2 linked regions of the Pueribacillus theae genome follow. The protein of the gene in region 2 interacts with the protein of the main gene of each other region in a pairwise test. Links are inferred from orthologs where the notes say so. Each region holds a gene or a part of one and is shown on either strand. Other genes may lie near its edges. The genes, in order: rplL and DCC39_RS09790.

The links.
Region 1: the proteins of DCC39_RS09790 (region 2) and rplL interact in binary tests that used the Escherichia coli proteins (3 or more experiments, as listed by UniProt). The link is inferred for Pueribacillus theae from one-to-one orthologs.

Annotation. Positions count from the first base shown.
Region 1 is NZ_QCZG01000004.1:103,740-111,759, forward strand. What follows is about bases 1-2,857. They hold rplL (50S ribosomal protein L7/L12), read right to left. Parts: upstream 1,684-2,857; coding sequence 1,318-1,683; downstream 1-1,317. Other genes in these bases: rpoB (DNA-directed RNA polymerase subunit beta), read right to left, coding at 1-30; DCC39_RS03590 (class I SAM-dependent methyltransferase), read right to left, coding at 457-1,071; rplJ (50S ribosomal protein L10), read right to left, coding at 1,735-2,238; rplA (50S ribosomal protein L1), read right to left, coding at 2,683-2,857. Also shown: more of rplA, read right to left, coding at 2,858-3,375; rplK (50S ribosomal protein L11), read right to left, coding at 3,526-3,951; transcription termination/antitermination protein NusG, read right to left, coding at 4,127-4,660; preprotein translocase subunit SecE, read right to left, coding at 4,740-4,925; rpmG (50S ribosomal protein L33), read right to left, coding at 4,999-5,148; RNA polymerase sporulation sigma factor SigH, read right to left, coding at 5,366-6,007; DCC39_RS03635 (NYN domain-containing protein), read right to left, coding at 6,118-6,627; 23S rRNA (guanosine(2251)-2'-O)-methyltransferase RlmB, read right to left, coding at 6,632-7,378; DCC39_RS03645 (Mini-ribonuclease 3), read right to left, coding at 7,368-7,787; cysS (cysteine--tRNA ligase), read right to left, coding at 7,790-8,020. UniProt on the Escherichia coli protein: The binding site for several of the GTPase factors involved in protein synthesis (IF-2, EF-Tu, EF-G and RF3). Is thus essential for accurate translation.
Region 2 is NZ_QCZG01000018.1:9,362-18,401, forward strand. Bases 1,343-5,219 are described here. They hold DCC39_RS09790 (DNA polymerase III subunit alpha), read right to left. Parts: upstream 4,897-5,219; coding sequence 1,543-4,896; downstream 1,343-1,542. Other genes in these bases: DCC39_RS09795 (YtrH family sporulation protein), read left to right, coding at 5,024-5,219. In the rest of the region: DCC39_RS09785 (NAD(P)-dependent malic enzyme), read right to left, coding at 1-1,157; more of DCC39_RS09795, read left to right, coding at 5,220-5,353; sporulation membrane protein YtrI, read left to right, coding at 5,353-5,856; DCC39_RS09805 (DHH family phosphoesterase), read right to left, coding at 5,843-6,796; DCC39_RS09810 (YtpI family protein), read left to right, coding at 6,906-7,214; DCC39_RS09815 (DRTGG domain-containing protein), read right to left, coding at 7,219-8,532; DCC39_RS09820 (hypothetical protein), read right to left, coding at 8,600-8,830. UniProt on the Escherichia coli protein: DNA polymerase III is a complex, multichain enzyme responsible for most of the replicative synthesis in bacteria. This DNA polymerase also exhibits 3' to 5' exonuclease activity. The alpha chain is the DNA polymerase catalytic subunit.

The sequences.
Region 1 (8,020 bases), on a different replicon or contig from region 2:
GCGTCCGAACTGAACGAGTTGACCTGTCAACTGATTCACTCCTTAGAACATGCGTTTTTTAAAAAAAAGAAAGTTTACATTGGCAGTTCGCCAATTGAATCAAATCCAACCTCTAACCTCAGCGTTTTCTTTAGATCATAGATTTATTTAAAAAAAGAAAAAAGAGCATATTCACACAATATTCTCCCTTTCTCTTGACTTGATTATGTTAGTCTTGCCGTTTCACTCTCAAATTATACGATTGGAGAGTATTACTCGATAAAGATTGTTAGTCCAAAAGCTTATAAACCAACATTTTTCATTCCATCTTCACTTGTACATAACAAAAAGAACCTTCGGCATAATCGTTTAAAAATATGGTTAGAGGCGATTTGCCTAAGGAACGGTAATAAATCCTTCTTATTTGTCCATAGAATGCACAATCTTTAGTGTTAGCATTATATAACTTTACCACAATCAAACAGACGGGTCAACTTTTTTTGAACGAAAAATCATATAACCTTTCGCCTTGTCAACAATCTCTACAAAACCAAAGAGAGATTCTAATTCTTTTTTCGCTGAAGGCGCCCCTTGCTTTTTTTGAATAACAATCCATAATTCTCCGTTTTCTTTCAAAAAATCGAATGCATCGCGGAATAATTGATATACAACTTTTTTCCCGGCTCGGATCGGAGGATTTGAAAGAATAGCGGCATATTGGTCTGTCGGGACTTGTTGGAATAAATTGCTTTTTAAAATGGTTGCGTTCTCAATCTTGTTGGCATATCTGTTCTTCTCTGCTAATGATAAGGCACGCTCATTGATGTCAACCAACATTACATTGCGTCTTTCGTTGTCTTTAGCGAGAGAAAGGCCGATTGGACCGTACCCGCAACCTACATCTAAAATGGTTCCTTCTTCCTCAGGAAAAATAAATGATTCAATTAATAGCTTCGTTCCAAAATCAATTTCACTCTTAGAGAAAACACCATCGTCTGTTGTGAAGATCATTCGATTCCCTCTTAACGTTGTTTCCAGCGTTGTTGGGTTGCTTTTTGAAGATGGCTTTTCCGAATAGTAGTGTTCCGCCAAAAGAATCACGCTCTTTTCACTCGTTTCCTTTACGCAAGTATAAAACAGCAGGGTATACCCAATCAAGGTACACCCTGCTTTGCTTAAGAGGTTGTTCAAAAAGTCCAGGAAAAATGGCTGTCGAATTTCTGCGTCAGCTTGCTTTTCCGTTCCTCACGTATTGTCCTCATACGCTCTGGTACTCAAAGCTGCGCTTCCTTGAACTTCTCCGCCCTTTTTGTCCTCCTTTTTGAGACACCATTTTAATTATTTTAATTCTACGCCAGCGCCAACTTCTTCGAGTTTTGCTTTAAGTTCTTCAGCTTCTTCTTTTGCGACGCCTTCTTTAATTGGTTTTGGAGCATTGTCAACAAGTTCTTTCGCTTCTTTCAGCCCAAGACCAGTGATTTCACGAACGACTTTAATCACTTTAATTTTGCTGCTTCCAGCACTTTCAAGAACAACATCAAATTCAGATTTTTCTTCAGCAGCACCGCCTGCAGCAGCACCGCCCGCAACTGCAACTGGTGCAGCAGCAGTAACGCCAAATTCTTCTTCAATGGCTTTTACTAGATCATTTAATTCTAAAACTGTCATTTCTTTTATCGCATCAATAATTTGCTCTTTACTCATTTTGTAAGATCCTCCTTGTTATTTGTTTTTTAAGAAACATAAACGCTTGTTTTACGCGCCTTCGCCTTCTTCTTTTTGATCGGCAACTGCTTTCGCCGCCAATGCAAAGTTGCGCATTGGTGCTTGCAATACGCTAAGCAACATCGAAAGAAGCCCTTCGCGGGATGGCAAATCAGCAATTTCTTTAATTTCATTGACAGTAACAACTTGGCCTTCAATCACACCTGTTTTGATTTCTAATGCTTCGTGGTCTTTTGCAAAATTGCTAAGGATTTTCGCAGGACCAACAACGTCTTCATTGCTGAATGCAATCGCAGTAGGACCGACAAGCTGGTCATCTAATGCCGTAAGCTCCGCCTCTGCAGTCGCACGGCGAGTCATTGAGTTTTTGTACACTTTGAAGTCAATTCCAGCTTCACGAAGCTGTTTGCGCAATTCCGTTACTTCAGCGACGTTAAGGCCTCGGTAATCAACTAAGATTGTAGCTTTGCTCGCTTTCAGCTTGTCAGCAATTTCACTTACAACTTTCTTCTTGCTCTCAATCTGGCTGCTCATTCGTGACACCTCCCAGTAAGTCAACATTCATCCATACCTGTGCTAATAGAGGATGTTCAAAAAATCCGGAGGCTTACAGGAGGTAAGTCAGTTCGACGTTATCACAGGACGTGATGCTTTTAGTCGAACTTCCTTAATAGGCTGCGAATCTCTTCGTCAGCTTGCTCTTCCTCGACCTTCTTGCCTCTCGTTGTCCTCCTTTTTTGAACACACACTATTTAAAAACACCTTCATGCCGATCGACATGAAGGTGTAAATTGACAGAAACTCCTGTTTCGTCCTTAAACAACCTCGGCAGGAAGATTAAGTGCATGGCGCACCCCTGCTGTCTACGGTATGAATCAGATTTATTTTTAATTAACATGCTCTAGTATAATAGGCGGCGATATACAATGTCAAATGAAAGTTTCTAATAATCTCCGGGCTTTTTTTGCAAACGGCCCATTAAGCGAATGCTGTTGGGTTAACCCTTACTCCAGGACCCATTGTGGAAGAGATGGAAATATTCTTCATATAAGTCCCTTTTGCGGCTGATGGTTTTGCTTTCACAAGCGCATCTACAACAGCTTCAAAGTTTTCAGCCAACTTTTCGCTCTCAAATGAAACTTTACCGATTGGCGCATGGACGTTACCGGCTTTGTCCACTCGGTATTCAACTTTGCCCGCTTTAATTTCTTTTACCGCTTTTTCCACTTCAAATGTAACCGTGCCTGTTTTTGGATTTGGCATTAAGCCTTTTGGCCCCAACACACGGCCGAGCTTTCCGACCTCTGCCATCATATCCGGTGTAGCAACGATGACATCAAAGTCAAACCAGCCTTGGTTGATTTTATTAATGTACTCTTGATCGCCAACGAAATCCGCGCCTGCAGCTTCAGCTTCTTTTACTTTTTCACCTTTTGCAAATACGAGAACGCGTTGTGTTTTTCCTGTACCGTTCGGCAATACAACCGCGCCGCGTACTTGTTGGTCGTTCTTGCGGGGATCAACGCCAAGGCGAACCGCCATTTCAACCGTTTCATCGAAGTTAGCTTTTGCAGTTTGTTTCACAAGTTCAATCGCTTCATTTAAGCCATATTGTTTTGAGCGGTCAACTAATTTGGCTGAATCTTGATATTTCTTACCTTTTTTCTTCATGTTCTTTCCTCCTAAGTGGTTTAACGGAATATCCTCCCACATGTATCAATTACGCCTCGGCGTAATCGTGTCCGGATTTTTTTCGAGCTTGCTCGAAAACTACAACTATAAAAACGAAAAGGCTACGGACGATGGGTCCGCAACTAGCTTTTAGTCTTCGATCGTAATTCCCATGCTGCGCGCTGTTCCTTCAATCATTTGCATAGCCGCTTCAACGCTTGCCGCATTCAAGTCAGGCATTTTTAGTTCAGCAATTTCGCGAACTTTTGCGCGTTTCACTGTTGCAACTTTTTTCTTGTTTGGCTCACCTGATCCTGAATCGATGCCGGCTTCTTTTTTCAAAAGGACAGCCGCAGGCGGTGTTTTTGTAATAAATGTGAATGAACGATCTTCAAAAACCGAAATTTCAACAGGAATAATTAAACCTGCTTGGTCTTGTGTACGAGCATTGAATTCTTTACAAAATCCCATAATATTTACTCCCGCTTGTCCAAGAGCTGGTCCAACCGGTGGTGCTGGATTTGCTTTGCCAGCAGGTATTTGAAGTTTTACAACTTTGATCACTTTTTTAGCCACGTGACACACCTCCTTAAGTCCGTGATGTGGTATTTGGGTTTGAACCCTCCCACCCATGACACACAACATATGTTGTATAATGCTAAAGTCTCTAATTGACTTTTTAAACATTAAAAGTCTACCACTTAATCATCATAAAAGCAATAAGAGATGTTTAGAAAGTCAACAGAGCCTCTTAAATTCTTTCAATTTGTGTGAAATCGAGTTCAACAGGCGTTTCACGTCCAAACATGTTTACATGGACTTTCACTTTTTGTTTGTCTATATCGATCTCATCAATCTTGCCGACAAAATTGGCGAACGGGCCTTCTTTCACTTTGACGCTTTCGTTCAATTCGAAATCTACCTCAGGCTTCGGAGTTTCATAGCCCATGCTTCTTAAGATTGATTCAACTTCTTCAGGCAGCAGGGGAGTTGGCTTGGAACCGGCGCCGCTCGAACCAACAAAACCGGTTACGCCTGGAGTATTTCGGACGACATACCACGAATCATCAGTCATGATCATTTCTGTTAGAACATAACCAGGAAATACTTTTCGCATTGTTGTTTTCTTTTTACCATTTTTAATTTCGGTTTCTTCTTCCACAGGAACCAATACTCGAAAAATTTTATCAGTCATCCCCATTGATTCAACCCGTTTTTCAAGATTGGTTTTTACCTTGTTTTCATACCCGGAATACGTATGAACAACATACCATCTTTTTTCCATAACAAATAGGACTTCTCGTCCTTCCCTCCCCAATGCATTTACTTACCACGTTACCCTGTATTGCCAAGAGCCGTCATGTTTATTCCAAAATGAACTGAATCAATGAAGAAATGCCAAAGTCAACAATGACAAAGAAAACAGTGACAAAAGCAACTGTTGCGATAACGGTAATTGTATATTTCACTAATTCCTTTTTTGTTGGCCAGCGAACTTGTTTCATTTCGTTGACAACGTTTTTAAGAAACTTGCCTGCCTTCTTAAACATGAATTTGCTATTCCCCTTCCCGGCATAAACGGAATTGGATCCATTCCGCTTTAACGGAAGCTCTCACTTCAGATTACTTCGTTTCATGGTGAATAGTATGGGCATTGCATCGCTTACAAAACTTTTTTATTTGCATTCTTGCCATGTGGTTTTGCTTATTTTTATGCGTCGAATAATTTCTGCTTCCACAAACCGAACAGGCTAAAATCAATTTGCTTTGCATTCCCACACCCTCTTATTCTACTGCATCTCATACTGAATCAACTTTATCACAGCTAAAATCAGCATGTCAACGAGAGCTGAATCGTTTGGAAAAATAATGACGCCCCTTCATCTGCCAGTTTACGACGTCTACTAATGCAAAAAACAGGGAATCCCTGTTTTTGCTCGTCCGATATAAGGTTGTTCAAAATCCGATATGCCCTCCTTTTTGAACGCACTTATAAGGTTATTTCTTTTAGTTCCAAATACCGTTCCAGCTTCCTTTTCACACGCTGAAGAGCGTTATCAATCGATTTCACGTGGCGATTAAGATCTTCTGAGATTTCTTGGTAAGATCGGCCGTCTAAATAATGCATGAGCACCTGGCGCTCAAGATCGCTTAATACTTCCAACATTTTATGTTCAATATCGTTAAATTCTTCCCGATTAATGAGCAGCATTTCAGGATCTGTCTTCCGTGTGCCTGTTAAAACATCCATAAGCGTTCTGTCAGATTCTTCATCAAATATAGGCTTGTCTAATGAAACGTAAGAATTAAGCGGGATATGCTTCTGCCTCGTGGCTGTTTTGATTGCTGTAATCATTTGCCTTGTAATGCATAATTCCGCAAATGCCTTAAAAGAAGACAGCTTGTCTTCTTTAAAATCACGGATTGCTTTATATAGGCCAATCATGCCCTCTTGGATAATATCTTCCCGGTCGGCGCCGATTAAAAAATAAGAACGTGCTTTTGCCCTTACAAAGTTCTTGTATTTGTTAATTAAATATTCAAGCGCTATCGTATTCCCTTCATGGATAATACGAACAAGTTCTTCATCTTGAATCGTTTCGAATTCGATGTGTTCTGCAAGGCCTGGCATGTTCAACCTGCATCCCCCCGACCATGTTGTGAAAGAGTCAAAAAATTACCTATTTTAAAAAAATGGCATATAACCCCATTATAAACATAGATCAATAATGCGTCAACCATTCAAGACTTTCCCCTTCGCCATTTTTCAAAAGCTGCCTGTACTTCCGGGGAAAGCCAAATCTTTGATTTGCGTACTGAACGGTCGATTTCCTCAATTTTTTCTTCAATCCCTTTTTCAATTCTTTTCACTTCATTTAAAAGTTCACGAGCTGACTTTCGCAATGCCCCCTGGCCAAAGATCGCTTTTTGTTCCGCGTAATCCGATGTCGCCACATGGATTTGTGTAAGTACCCCCTTTAACTCGACGGTTAATTGCTCAATTTTTTCATCCGCCGTCTCGCCTTCACTCGTAAAAATGACAGTCACATCATGGCGGTTGAACACTTTTTGGATGCCTGGAACGAGGTACGCATCAAATACAATGATCACTTGATAACCTGTGTATGCCTGATACTCGGCCATTTTATCGATCAACAAATCACGCGCACCTTCGAGATCGGTATCTTTCATCTCTTTTAATTCCGGCCAGGCTCCAATGATGTTATAGCCGTCCACAATCAGAATATCCATTGCACTAACCCCCGATTGGGCTTCGCTTCCGCAAAACTTCATACATTAAAACGCCTGCCGCAACCGATGCATTAAGCGACGTCACTTTCCCTTTCATTGGAAGGCGCACGAGGAAATCACATTTTTGCTTAATTAACCGACCGATGCCTTTTCCTTCACTGCCAATGACAAGCCCAACCGGCATATCGTAATCCGCTTCACGGAAGTCTTGCTTTCCTTTGGCGTCCGCTCCTACAAACCATAGCCCTCTTTCTTTTAATTCATCCATCGTTTGTGCCAAGTTTCCGACGCGGACGACGGGAACATGTTCAATCGCTCCTGTCGATGCTTTTGCGACCGCTGCTGTCAATCCGACTGATCGGCGTTTTGGAATGATGATGCCATGAACCCCTACACATTCTGCCGTCCGCAAAATGGAACCTAAGTTATGGGGGTCTTCGATTTCATCAAGCAAAAGGAAAAAAGGAGCTTCATTCAACGCCTCCGCTCTTTGGAAAAGCTCGTCCATTCCGGCATAGTTGTAGGCTGCAATCGAAGCGACGACACCTTGATGATTCCCTTGATTGACTAATCGATCAAGCTTTTGCTTCGGGACAAATTGGATGAGCACACCGTTTTTTTTCGCAAGTTCGATGAGTTCGTTCATTTGCCCACCGCGTGAACCTTCGTTCACCCATAATTTATTAATTTCCCGATTTGAACGGAGAGCCTCAAGGACTGGATTTCTTCCCATGATGAGTTCACTTTCCATTTTGAACACTTCTTTCTTCAATGAACGAAATCATAGCCGAGATGATGCTATCGATTCGTTCATCATTTTTCTGTAAGTAATGATAGCCAATTAATGCCTCAAGGGCTGTACTGTAACGGTACGTTTGGACGTCAGTATTTTTAGGAATCGTTGGTGACTTTGCATTTCTTCCCCTTCTTAATACAGCCTCTTCCTCTTCAGTAAAAAAATTGGCTTCTCTTAATTTGTGAAGAACTTTTGCTTGTGCCTTTGCCGATACATAGTTTGTCGCAAGGCGGTGCAATCGCTGCGGGCGAACTTGCCCGCTTTTAAGCAAATGTTCGCGCACAAATACTTCCAAGACAGCATCACCCATGTACGCAAGTGCAAGGGCATTTAATTGTTTGGCATCAACATTGCTTTGGGCCATATCTACTCTTTCCTTTTCCAGCGAACGCCTTGGGGAGTATCTTCTAAAATAATATGTTGTGCAAGGAGTTGATCGCGGATTTCATCGGCTCTAGCAAATTGGCGTTCTTTTCTTGCTTGGTTCCTTTCTTCAATAAGCTTTTCAATTTCTTCATCAAGCAAAGCCTCTTCTTGCTTTAACGGGATGCCAAGTACAGTTGAAATCTCTTCAAAGAGGGTCAAATAAGCTGAAAG
Region 2 (9,040 bases):
GACATTGCCGTCGTTGCAACGGCTGCAGCCACCGCAGGTGCAACTCGAGGATCAAAAGGCGCTGGAATAACGTAATCAGCAGACAATTCTTCGTCAGATATTAGTGAAGCGATTGCATATACAGCGGCCTCTTTCATTTCTTCATTGATTTCAAGTGCCCTTACATCAAGTGCTCCGCGGAAAATCCCTGGAAATGCCAAAACATTGTTGACTTGGTTTGGATAATCCGAACGGCCTGTTCCAATGACTTTTGCTCCCGCTGCTTTTGCTTCATCAGGCAAAATTTCCGGATTTGGATTTGCCATCGCAAAGATAATCGGATCTTCATTCATTGAACGAATCATCTCTTGAGTCAAAGCACCTTCAACAGATACACCAATGAACACGTCAGTGCCTTTAATCACTTCTTCAAGCGTACCTGCTTTTTTCTTATGATTCGTAAATTTAGCTACTTCTTCCTTCATAGGGTTCATTCCAACAGGACGTCCTTCATAAACTGCTCCCTTGGAATCGCACATGATAATATCTTTCACACCAAATCGATTCAAAAGCTTAATAACGGCAATTCCTGCAGCACCTGCACCATTTACGACAACTTTTACATCTGAGATCATTTTATTTGTAAGCTTGAGTGCGTTAACAAGGCCTGCTAACGTAACAATGGCAGTGCCATGTTGATCATCATGAAAGATCGGAATGTTCGTTTCAGCTTTTAACCTTTCTTCGACTTCAAAGCATTCCGGTGCTTTGATATCTTCCAAATTTACCCCACCGAAAGTTGGTTCAAGCAGCTTAACTGTTTCTACAATCTCGTCAACACTGTTCGTATTTAGACAAATAGGAAAACCGTCTACGCCGGCAAAGCTTTTAAATAATACAGCCTTGCCTTCCATTACAGGAAGCGAAGCTTCAGGGCCGATATCACCAAGTCCGAGAACAGCCGTTCCATTTGAAACGACAGCAACCATATTCCCTTTCATTGTATATTCATATACTTTACTCGGATCTTTATTGATTTCCATGCATGGCTCGGCCACACCTGGGGAATATGCAAGACTTAAATCCTTTGCATCCCGCACTTCAATTTTCGATTTTGATTCAAGCTTTCCTTGGTTTTTACGGTGTATATGTAACGCTTCTTCTCGCAAGGTCGACAAAGAAGTTACACCCCTTTTCTCAACAGTCTCTGTCACTCCAACAACACCTCAATTCTCTGTAATTCCAAGTCCGAAAACTTGTGCTCACCTTTTCAAACTTTAAATAAAAAGTAAGATTGTATTCACGGCTCCTAAGCTATTTCTTCCTTTGTTTGAAAAAAGTTATACTTTATATAATATAACAACAAACATCTAGTTGTAAACAAGTTTTTGCATCATTTCTGAAAATTTTGATAGGCGTATCAAATGCGCCTTTACGTATTTGCGCCCAGATTTTATCGAGCCTTTCTCGATAAACGGGCCTTATTAAGGGAGTAGCATGTTATTCCCCATTTAGACCTCTTCGATTCTTCGAAGCCTTGAGGTGGGGGACTTCTGAATGAAGTTAAAACATAATATTTTTTTCACCGATAAGCATTTTTATCTCGTTCAAACATTCATTGGACGCCGAAATCGAATACTGCTTCGACAATTGTCTTACTCGCTTTTCTTCCTCATAATAAAGATAAACGGGAAAATCCCCCGGATGCTTCTTTAAAACATGTTGAATAAGCGTAAGGGTTTTTTGATTTTGATGTTTCTGTTCAATCTTTAAAAAAATTTTTTTCGTTGCATTTTTCACTAGTTCTTCTACCTTCATTGCCTTTTCTGCAATGATTTTAACGCCATCTTCACCCTTATTCTCAACTTTTCCTTCGATATATAATAAAGCTTCAGGGGTGAGTATCTCATTTATTTTGCTGAAAACTTTTGGAAAAACGACAATCTCCGCCTCGCCTGAATGATCACTTCCCTTCAAAAACGCCATTTGATCGCCTTTTTTTGTTTTTATTGGTTTTACATTTTCAACCATTACAGCAACTCTTACTGAATTGACATTCGGGATATTTTTTAAATCGGAAAGAAATGTATGCGGGAATTGCCAAAGCAGGTTGCTGTAGCGTTGCAGTGGATGGCCACTCAAATAAAACCCAAACACTTCTTTTTCGTGTGCCAACCTTTCATCTTCGCTAAGAGGCGGAACGTCAACATACGTAAACCCACTCTCATCAGGCTTAAAAAAACCAATTTGATTTGCATTCTTTTGCTCTTTTTCCGCGTCCTCAAGCGCATCGTCAAGCGTGGCCAGCAAACTGCCCCGTTCAACCCCAAATTCATCGAAAGCGCCGGATAAGATTAACGACTCCAATGTGCGCTTATTGACATTTTTCAACGATACCCTTCTGCACAAATCAAACAAATCTTTATAGTCCCCGAGCTGTCGGCGATTTTTTATGATTTCATTTATCGCCTGCAAACCAACATTTTTAATGGCAAGCAAACCAAATTGGATGCCGCCTTTATCCATTGTAAAAAAGGCATGGCTTTTATTGATTGAAGGAGGATAGATTTCAATTCCTTTCCTTCTCAGCTCAGAAATGTAACTTGCAAGCTTTTCCTGGTTTCCGATCACACTTGATAACAACGCAGCAAAAAATGCGACAGGTTCATTCGCTTTCAAAAAAGCAAGCTGGTAAGCAATCATACTGTAAGCAACAGCATGGCTTCGATTAAACCCATAGTTGGCAAATTTTACAAGTAAATTGTAAATGTCTACAGCCATATGCTCGCCATATCCATTTTTCACACAACCGGCTACAAAATGCTCCCGTTCTTTTTCTAATATGTCTCGTTTTTTCTTAGAAATTGCCCTTCTTAATAAATCGGCTTCCCCTAATGAAAATCCTGCCATCATTGATGCAATTTGCATAATTTGTTCCTGGTAGACGATAACGCCGTACGTCTTCTTTAAGACAGGTTCAAGATCAGGATGGGGATAAGATACTCGGCGTTTTCCATGCTTTGCGGCAATATAGGCCGGAATGTTTTCCATCGGTCCCGGCCGATACAAGGCATTCACGGCTACGATATCTTCAAATTCACTCGGTTTTAAATTCGTTAACACTTGGCGCATTCCGGAAGATTCCAATTGAAAGATGCCCGTTGTATCACCTGCGCTTAGCAAGTCAAATGTTTTTTGATCGTTGTACGGGATCATGTCAAGCTGCAATTTTCTTCCTGTGCTTTTTTCGATGTTGTGAAGGATGTCTTCGATAAGCGATAGATTTCGGAGACCGAGAAAATCCATCTTTAATAATCCGATCTCTTCCAAATCCTCCATCGGAAACTGGGTTAATGCAATGTTTTCATGCCCAGCTCGAATCGCAATGACATCAGTAAGAGGTTTTTCGCTAATGACAACTCCCGCCGCATGCGTTGAGGAATGTCGCGGAAACCCTTCAATCTTACAGGCGAGTTCAAACACTTTCTTTGCATCTTCTGAACGGTTTATTAATTTTTCTAATTCAGGAGACTCTTTGAACGCTTTTTCTAACGTTATTCCCTGCCTTGAAGGAATCCGCTTTGCCAGCTGGTCAATCGTTTTCTGTTCAACGTCAAGCAGCCGCCCCGCATCCCGAACCGACGCCCTTGCCGCAAGCGTACCGAACGTTATAATTTGGGCAACATGTTCTTTCCCATATTTTCGCCCTACATATTCAATCACTTCATCTCTTCTCGTATCTGAAAAATCGATATCAATATCTGGCATTGAAACACGCTCTGGATTTAAAAAACGTTCGAACAACAACTCATGTTTCATCGGATCGACATGTGTAATATAAAGAACATACGCGACGAGAGAGCCTGCGGCTGACCCTCTTCCCGGACCTGTTAAAATTCCATTGTCCCTAGCATATTTCATAAAATCCCAAACAATTAAAAAGTAATCATTAAATCCCATGTCATCGATCACGGACAGTTCATACTCTATGCGTTCTATAATTTCATTGGTCACATCGTTGTAACGTGCTTGCAGTCCTTGAAAACACAAATTACGCAATGCTTCTTTCGATGAAATATGAGGAGGCAGTGGAAATTTAGGCAAGATGGGTTTGCCAAGCGATAAGGTTAGAATGCATTCATCAGCAATTTTAGCGCTGTTTTCCATCGCTTCAAAATAGTTGTCTTCCAGTGCCTCTGCCATTTCTTCAGTAGATTTTAAATAAAATTCAGCATTATTTATTGATAATAGCCCTGTCCCTCTTTTTATTGCCAGAAGGGCTTCGTATGCAATCGCATCCCCTTTTTCTACATAATGAACATTGTTCGTGGCGGCGAGTGGAGCGCCAATTTTTTCTGCCAATCTGGCAGTCAGTTTATTTACTTTCGCCTCTTCAGGTAGCCCGTGGTCCACAATTTCAAGGAAAAAATGCTCCTTATCAAATATCCTTTTAAACAAATTGGCAATTCCTAAAGCTTGGTCGTATTCTTCGTGAAGAAGGCATTGTCCGATTTCTCCATCGAGCCCAGCCGACAGCGCAAAAATGCCTTCCGTATAGTTGGACAATGTTTCGATATGAATCGCTTTGGTTTGCTCATTTTCCTTTAATTGAATCTGGCTGCTAATTTTTAACAAATGACGGTATCCTATTTCATTTTTTGCCAAGAGTACAAGAGGATAGCTCCGGCCATTTTTTACCGAACTTGTCATTACGTTCGCTTCCAGTCCTATAATCGGTTTGATTTCTGCCTTTCGACAAGCCTTGTAAAATGGTATTGTTCCATACATTACATTTTTGTCGGTTATCGCAAGAGAGTTGAATCCGAGCCGCTTTGCCTGCGCAACAAGCTTTTCGAGGCGGCACGCACTTTCCAATAGGCTGTATTCGCTATGTATTCGCAAATGTGTGAATCTCATTGGAAATCCTTCCTTAGTTAGAGGTTGTTCAGTCCGTACATGTTCTCCTTTTAAAAGTCATATTCGCCGATGTTTGTCCATAAAATGTCTAGAAGAACATTTGTTATTGGATGAAAGGAGAACAGAGATGGAAAAGTTTCTGATTACACTAATTATAGCATTTTTCGTTGCAATCGGTGTTGTCGTCGGTGGTTCAATCATTGGTGGGATCGGGGCTTTTCTCATTAATGAGCCTCCAATGAAAACCATAGCACAGCTTGCAAATAATTTAAAAATCTGGGCACTTGTTGCCGCAATCGGCGGTACGTTCGACATGATTACAAATCTCGAACGAGGATTGTTTTATGGAACGCCGACAGAAATCGTAAAACAGATTTTACTCGTCATGTTTGCCATGAGCGGGGCATATACCGGAACACAAATCATTCAATGGTTTACACAGGAGACCATTCACTAATGCGTGTCCCTTCTACTCGCACATTATACAGATGGCAGCGTTTTTTCGCTGGGATTGTCATTGGTACCATTATTGGCTGGTTGCTCTTTTTAACTTTTTTCGGCATGATGCAAGAACGCCAAGTAGATATCATTTCAAAACAGCAGAAGCAAATAAAAGATTTAGAGGATAAAATTGCACTTTTCCAAAAGGATATTGAAGACATCAACGAAAAAAACGAAAAAAGCTTATTAATCCGTGAAATAAAAATTGAATTTATGAATGCAGATAAGCTTAAACTAAACGAAATGGAAAAATTTGAACTGGAGAAAAATGCTACACATTATTTAGAACAGCTGCTGTTAAACAAAAAAATCGACATCGTTTCAAAAAATAAAGAATTGCTTATTTCATCACTGGAAAATAAGCAATTCTTTGTCGAAAAGAAAAAATATAACTTAAAAGTGAGACAGCTTTATTTATATACAACGATTGAATTGTATATTGATGTCACTCTGTCTTAGAATCATATTCCATACAAACATTGCGCAGCATCTGTAAAATCGGTTCAACATCATCCCATGAATAAATTGTCGCACCTGACGCCAATGGATGGCCACCTCCATTAAATGTTGCTGCGATTGTATTTACAATGGGCCCTTTTGAACGGAATCTCACCCGAATTTGCCCGTTCTCCTCAATGAAGAATACCCAAACTTTTATTCCTTCAACATCGGAGAAAGCGTTCACCAATAGGGAAGCTTCGCTTGGCGACACATTGAATTTCTCCAATACAGACATCGGAAGTTTCATATGGCCAACGCCGGTTTCGTCCAGCGAAAAGTGCTGGAGAACATAGCCGTTCAGATGGACAAGTTCAATTCTTTGTTTATAGAGCTCTTCATAAATCGGTACAAAATTGAGGCCGTTTGCAACTAATTCATACGCATATTTGAATGCTTTTTCAGTTGTAGTTGGAAAAAGAAATCTCCCGGTATCTCCCACAATTCCAGCATAAATCAAAGAAGCGGCTTTCTCATTTAATAGGAGCCCCTTGTCTTTTCCGAAAAGATAAAACTCATAGATCATTTCACTGACAGAGCTCGCATTCGTATCCACCCACACAATATCCCCATACCGATCTTCGTTCGGGTGGTGATCAATTTTAATGAGCTTATCCCCCATCGTATAGCGCTTATCACTGATCCGTGGTTGATTCGCCGTATCACAAACGATAACGAGCGCCCCTTCATAAACGTTATTATCAATTTCGTCCATGCGGTTTAAAAAAGTTAATGACCGATCCTCTTCTCCTACGACAAAAACTTTTTTATTTGGAAAGCTTGCTTTCACAATTTCAGCGAGCGCCCCTTGGGATCCAATCGCATCAGGATCAGGCCTTACATGGCGGTGGATAATAATCGTCTCATACTTCTTTATCTCTTCAAGAATTTGTTCTTTCATAATTTCTCCTTCTCACAATTGAAGATTGTGTCGATTGTATGGCAAACATAGAAATTATCGGATAGAAGCATTAGTATATAAGTAAGAAAATACTTTCGGAGGTTTATTCATGCCAACACTCGCTATTCTTATCGTCATTTCAATTATGTTTTACTTTTTTTACAAAGTAAAGTCGTTTCGAACGAAAGCTCCAGCTGAAAAAAGCTGGATCAATACGAAAGCAAATATCGCTATTGGAAATTTCCTCTTATTTTTCGGCTTAAATCAAATTTTTATTTATTATAATTCTACGATTACGATCATTGTTGGTTCGGTCTTCATATTGTTAGGGTTGGCAAATATCATTTTGGGGTATCGGGCGTATCGTTACTATCTTCCGATTGCCATCGAGGAAGCGGCCCAAAACAAAGAAAGATAGAATCCTAATGGCGATCGATGAGCTGCGCCACCATTAAAGCCTTGCCGACGATTGTTCCTTCATGGAAAATTTCAACATCAAGCCTTCCATATTTTCTGCTTACTTCAAGAATGCGCGGTCGTATATCGATCGTGCTTTCAATTTGAATGGGCTTAATAAAAAAGATCGTTAAGTTTTCTACGACTGGATCACCTTTTTTATATTTTTTTAACACTCTGCTGCCTACCTCTGTTACAAGAGTAGTCATCACGCCATAAGCCAATGTCCCAAGATGGTTCGTCATTTGCGGAGTGACCTCACAAGTGAAAGACTCCACCCCATTTTCCTCTTTTTCTACAATTTGGTTTGCGATCAAATCAGCGAACGTTTCGCCAATTTGCGGCTGCTGCTGCATCGTTTGCATCGCTTTCAAAACATCCTGCCTGCTAATAATTCCTACCAATTTTTGGGACTGATTGACAACTGGAACCATTTCGATGCCTTCCCAAATCATCATATGTGCAGCCGTTGCAACAGATGTGCGTTCATTAACTGTCAAAGGATTTTTTGTCATAATTTTTTCAATTAGTATTTCATCGCCTGCATTAATGACATCTTTTGAAGTAACGATTCCAACAACTTTCATATTTGTGTCAACGACAGGGTAGCGGCTATGGGTCGATTCATCATGATGTTCATGCCATCTTTCCACCGTATCCCCGCTGTATAAAAATTGAGTTTTCTCAAGCGGCGTCAAAATATCGCTTACTTGGACAATTTCTTTTTTAATGAGTTGATCGTAGATGGCGCGGTTGATCATCGTTCCTGTTGTAAATGAATCGTATGATGTGGAAATAACAGGCAATTCCCGTTCATCTGCCAGCTGTTTAACCTCATCATTCGCATCAAAGCCACCTGTAATTAAAACAGCAGCTCCCGCTTCGAGTGCAATTTTATGCACTTGATCACGGTTGCCAACAATTAAGAGGCTTCCCGGCTCAACATATCTCATCATTGCTTCAAGTCTCATCGCACCGATGACAAATTTATTTAACGTTTTATGAAGTCCAGCCCGTCCACCAAGGACTTGGCCGTCAACAATATTTACAACTTCAGCAAAGGTTAATTTCTCTATATTTTCCTTCTGCTTTTTCTTAATTCGGATCGTGCCGACGCGTTCAATTGTGCTGACAAAGCCTTGATTTTCAGCATCTTTTATTGCTCGATAAGCTGTCCCTTCACTGACACCCAACTCTTTTGCAATTTGACGAACAGAGATTTTATCCCCGACTTCAAGTGCTTCAATAAAAGCTAGAATCTGTTCATGTTTCGTAGCCATTCTGTTTCACCATTCTTTCATCTGTATCAATAACTTCATTATACAAATGAACACAGCCCGCGGCAATCTAGGTACCGTAATATCGTTGTTTCTCTTCTTTGAATGCTTTCTTCATTTCTTTCTGCTTGCTTTCAGCATACAAAAAAGCTGCCAAATTCCCCCCAATAGCGATAACAGCAAATGTTAACCAAAGTAAACTAAAATAGCCTGGCAGGCCTTCTGTAAAAGACAGGCGGGGCATTGCATAATAAATCAGTGCCAATGCTGACAAAATAGATAATAACCAACGTTGTTTCACATTTTTCCCTCCCAAAGCTTATCTCACTTTATTGTATGAAGAAAGGAAATAAAAATGAAAAAAGAAGCAGGGTTGCCCTCACTTCTTTTTGAAACGCGCTGTTAACAATTGTTAGTATACCCACGGTGCAATTTACCTTCCAAGAAAAAAGGTTTTCAGGCAAAATCGCTTCGTTTGATTCCTTAAATACGAATATCGTCTTTTGAAAGA